Regions from separate parts of the Pseudoalteromonas sp. 19-MNA-CIBAN-0066 genome, predicted to be linked through region 1. Evidence: predicted binding sites of a transcription regulator. Region 1 holds the regulator's gene; the other holds the start of a gene.
What was found. The regulator sigma-54, encoded in region 1, starts transcription at its own class of promoters, with help from an activator protein. The targets are predictions, from matches to a motif close to GTTGGCACGNNNNTNGNNT.

Region 1 (2,409 bases):
ATTTACCGGAATATTATCTACACAATAGTAACCTAAATCTTCTACAACACGTAAAGCAACTGACTTACCAGAACCTGATCGGCCACTTATAATAATTAATTCCATTTACCACCCCTTTATTAGTAACTAGGATTGATCCAAAATAACTTGGTATAACGCTTCATCAGACTTTGCCGCACGCAATTGCTTACAAAACTCTTTATCGTTTAGTTTATCAGCTATTGTGGCTAGTGTTTTCAAGTGCTGCTGGTTATCGCCATCGGGCACTATAAGCGCAACAAAAATATCAACTGGACGATTATCAATTGCATCAAAATTAATAGCGGTTTCGCTTATTAAAATTAAGGCAAGAGGCTCTTGTGCCCCGCTCATACGGCCATGTGGAATTGCTATTCCTCGGCCAATACCGGTACTACCTAGCTTTTCTCTTGCCAATAAAGCAGTGAGAATATCTTGCTGAGGTAAATACGGCATTTTTTTATGCGCGAGTTCACTGATGAATTCTAAAATTCTTTTTTTACTATTAAAAAGGACCACAGCTTTGCTGCAGTCCTGGCATATAAGTGAGCTTAATTTCATAGTGTTAGTGTCGAGCAAACTTCTCTTTGTGTTTAATTACTTGACGATCGAGTTTGTCAATCAACGAGTCAATGGCAGCGTACATATCTTGGTGTTCGGTCGATGCAAATAGCTCAGCGCCACTTACAAAAATTGTTGCTTCAACTTTTTGACTTAATTTTTCTACATCGAGAATAACATGCACATTAGTTATGTGATCTGAGTGTCTTTGCAGCTTTGCAAATTTATTATTTACATAGTCTCTTAATGAGTCTGTAATGTCTACATGACGACCAGTTAAGTTTAGTTGCATCAGCATTTTCCTCTTTGTTGTACGTCTTAAATCAAGCTTTTACGTTGATTCGACGGGGGAATAGCCAGAGATTCGCGATATTTTGCAATTGTCCGTCTAGCTACTTTAATTCCTTGCTCAGCCAATATATCTGCAATCTTGCTATCACTCAATGGTTTGGCTAAGTTTTCTGCAGCTATCAACTTTTTAATCAGGGCACGTATGGCAGTTGATGAACATTCGCCACCATTTTCGGTGCTTACATGGCTTGAAAAAAAGTACTTAAGCTCAAAAATGCCACGTGGAGTGTGCATATATTTTTGCGTAGTGACCCGTGAAATAGTCGACTCGTGCATTTCAACTATTTCGGCAACATCGTTTAATACCATAGGTTTCATGGCTTCTGGGCCATGTTCAAAAAACGCTTGTTGCTGCTTAACAATACAATTAGTTACTTTCAGGAGTGTTTCGTTTCTACTTTCTAGGCTTTTAATAAACCATTTAGCTTCTTGTAAGTGCGAGCGAATAAATTGGCTGTCACCGCTGGATTTTACTGTACGAGACATAGCCGCATATTGGCTGTTAACACGTATTTTTGGCATGCTATCTGGGTTTAGCTCTACCACCCAGCGGCCTTTTATTTTTTTAACAGACACGTCAGGTATAACGTATTCAGACTCTTCTCTGACAATAGTATCCGCAGGCTTAGGGTTAAGCGTATGAATAAGTGTCATTATTTCTTTAAGCTCTTCTTCTTTGAGCTTAGTTTTTTTCATTAACGTACGATAGTCGCGAGCAGCGAGTAAATCGATATGATCAGTTAACACCATTTTTGTTTCGTTAATATAAGGGGTGTCTTTATCAAATTGATTTAATTGAATGCATAAGCATTCTTGCAAGCTGCGAGCTGCAATACCAACAGGATCAAATAATTGAATGCGCTTTAGCACTGCTTCTATTTCATCTAGTTCTACTTCGTGTTCGTCGTCAGTTTCTTGGTTAAAGCTTGCTAAAAGGTCTTCGCAACTGAGGGTTAAAATACCAGAGTCATCTACGGCTTCAACGATAGCTATGGCAATAGCTTCGTCGGTAGGGCTAAAAGGGGTGAGCTGTAATTGCCACATTAAGTATTCATGCAGGGTTTCGGTTGATGCACCTTGATAAATAGATTCATCTTCAGGCATTGGCCCTGATGAAGAGGCAGGCGCTGCGCTCATATATTCATCCCATGATACATCCATGGCCATGTCGTCGCTTATGGTGTCTTTATTTAGTGCTTCACCGCTATCTTGCTCATACTCGCTTGGGGTGTCGTCAGCAGAGGCGCTAACAGTAATGTCATCTGCTTTTTGCTCGTTTTTACCTGCTGATTCTTCCGTGTAATCTTGTTCATCAACTTCAAGTAATGGGTTGCTATCAAGTGCTTCTTGTATTTCTTGCTGGAGATCCAAGGTACTAAGCTGCAATAAGCGAATAGCCTGTTGCAGTTGCGGAGTCATTGTAAGTTGCTGGCCCATGCGCAGCTGTAATGATTGCCTCATTTATCTCTAACAATCCTT
Region 2 (2,409 bases), on a different contig from region 1:
CGCAGGGCTTCGCGAAGCATTAATAGATACTCTAGAAATGTCGGGTATTGAATGCGTTGCTGCCGACAGTGCAGAGCAGGCGATGTTACTACTAAAAAAAGAATCCTTTTCGTTAGTGGTGAGCGATGTGCAAATGGGCGCTATGAGCGGCCTAGATTTACTGCGCAGTATTAAATTAAATTACCCCGATTTACCGGTATTAATGATGACCGCCTACGCAACTATTGACGATGCGGTAGAGGCAATGCGCTTAGGCGCGATTGATTATATGGCCAAACCATTTGCACCCGAGGTGCTATTAAATATGGTGAGCCGCTATTTACCCGAAAAACCCAAAGAAACCGACGGCCCTATTGTTGCCGACCCAACGAGTATTCAATTGCTGGAGCTTGCAAGCAGGGTAGCTAAATCAGACGCCAGTGTTATGGTGCTGGGGCCAAGTGGCTCGGGTAAAGAAGTATTAGCGCGGTTTATTCATGATAAATCAGCGCGTGCTGCAAAGCCCTTTGTGGCTATTAACTGTGCGGCGATTCCTGAAAACATGCTAGAAGCAACATTATTTGGCTACGAAAAAGGTGCTTTTACTGGCGCGATTCAGGCATGCCCAGGTAAGTTTGAGCAAGCGCAGGGTGGTACTATTTTACTTGATGAAATTACCGAAATGGATTTGGGCTTACAAGTTAAACTACTGCGTGTATTGCAAGAGCGCGAAGTTGAGCGCTTAGGGAGTCGTAAAACCATTACGCTAGATGTACGCATACTCGCAACCAGTAACCGTGATTTAAAACAAGCGGTAGCGAATAATCAGTTTAGGGAAGATTTATATTATCGCCTTAACGTTTTTCCGCTAATGTGGCGGCCATTGTGCGAGCGCCCTGGCGATATAATTGTGTTGGCAAAGCACTTAATTGAACGCCATTTAATTAAAGCTAAGCAGCCGCTGGCTATTTTAGATAAGCAAGCTGAACAAAAGCTGCTTAGCCATACATGGCCAGGTAATGTGCGTGAGCTTGATAACGTAATTCAGCGTGCGCTTATACTGCGCAGTGGCAACAGCATAAGTGAGCAAGCTATTTTTATTGAAAACTTAGCCCCAAGCAACTTTGTAGTAGAGCCAGCAATTAGTGAAAGTGCGTTAACTAGCGCCTATTACGATAGTAAAACAACAGCCATTATTAATGACGAAAAGTCGGGTGATGAAAAGCTTGATGATCAAACACCGAATGAGCAAAAATCAGATTTACTCGCTCAAGATACAGGCAGTTATAAAGATGAGCTTAAAGATAAAGAGCATCGAATTATTTTAGAAACACTTGCGCGTTGCCAAGGCAAGCGTAAAGACGTAGCAGAAACCTTGGGTATTAGCCCGCGAACTTTACGTTATAAACTAGCGCAAATGCGCGACTTAGGTATTTCACTTCCTGCATAACCTTCAAAAAAGCCCTAAATTCAACACCTTGAATTTAGGGCTGTCAAAACTCTGACTAAGTAAAACCAACTGTAACACCATGTATTTAAAGCTTTATTTATGTGGCACGTTTTGTGCTTTATTAACCTTAAGAGTTAACTGCATTGTTAGAGACAAATAATGAAAATTCAAAATAGCGCTGTATTTCAAGAAATGCAATCAATGGCCTTAGAAGCGGGCCGTAATAATCAAATTAATAAATTGCCTACGCAAGTTCAGTCTACGTCATCAGCACAATTTGGCGATATGCTTAGCAATGCGCTCAATACTGTGCATGAGTTACAGCAAGACACAGGTCAAAAAGTAAAAGCGGTTGAAATGGGCGACAGAAGCGTATCGCTTGCAGAGGCAATGATTGCTTCGCAAAAATCTTCTGTTGCATTTGAAGCGACCGTACAAGTGCGTAATAAACTTGTTGAAGCTTACAAAGAAATCATGAATATGCCTGTTTAATCAGGTAGTGGAGAATAATTGTGGCGCAATCTAATCAATCTACAGATCTTGCACTTGCTAGTGGCGGTATTGAGCAAAGCGATAGTGACGATCAACAAGAACAAAAGTCGGGCTATTTAAGTGCGTTAAGCGGTGTTGATGTATTGCGTCAAGTTACCCTTGTTATTGCACTGGCGATTTGTTTGGCAATTGCCATTTTTGTGATTATTTGGGCACGTCAGCCAGATATGCGCCCATTAGGTAAAATGCCCACCGAAGAGCTAATTCAAACGCTTGATTTTTTAGATGCGCAAAAAATAGATTATCAACTAGATGGCAATGTAGTGTCGGTTGATGAAAGCGAATACCAAAATATAAAATTACTAATGACTCGCGAAGGCTTGGATCAAGGTCCTACTTCTGGTTCAGACATAATAATGCAAGACATGGGCTTTGGTGTAAGCCAGCGCTTAGAGCGCGAGCGCCTAAAGCATGGCCGAGAGCAACAA

Region 2: the regulator sigma-54 is predicted to act here: its motif matches at 1,530-1,548, upstream of fliE (flagellar hook-basal body complex protein FliE).

The regions. Positions count from the first base shown of each region.
Region 1 is NZ_JBEONZ010000006.1:2,728-5,136, forward strand. It holds gene rapZ (RNase adapter RapZ) at 1-105, opposite strand, end outside; gene ptsN (PTS IIA-like nitrogen regulatory protein PtsN) at 127-579, opposite strand; gene hpf (ribosome hibernation-promoting factor, HPF/YfiA family) at 584-871, opposite strand; gene AAEZ18_RS05435 (RNA polymerase factor sigma-54) at 898-2,391, opposite strand.
Region 2 is NZ_JBEONZ010000001.1:238,550-240,958, forward strand. It holds gene AAEZ18_RS01100 (sigma-54-dependent transcriptional regulator) at 1-1,429, shown strand, start outside; gene fliE (flagellar hook-basal body complex protein FliE) at 1,589-1,921, shown strand; gene fliF (flagellar basal-body MS-ring/collar protein FliF) at 1,942-2,409, shown strand, end outside.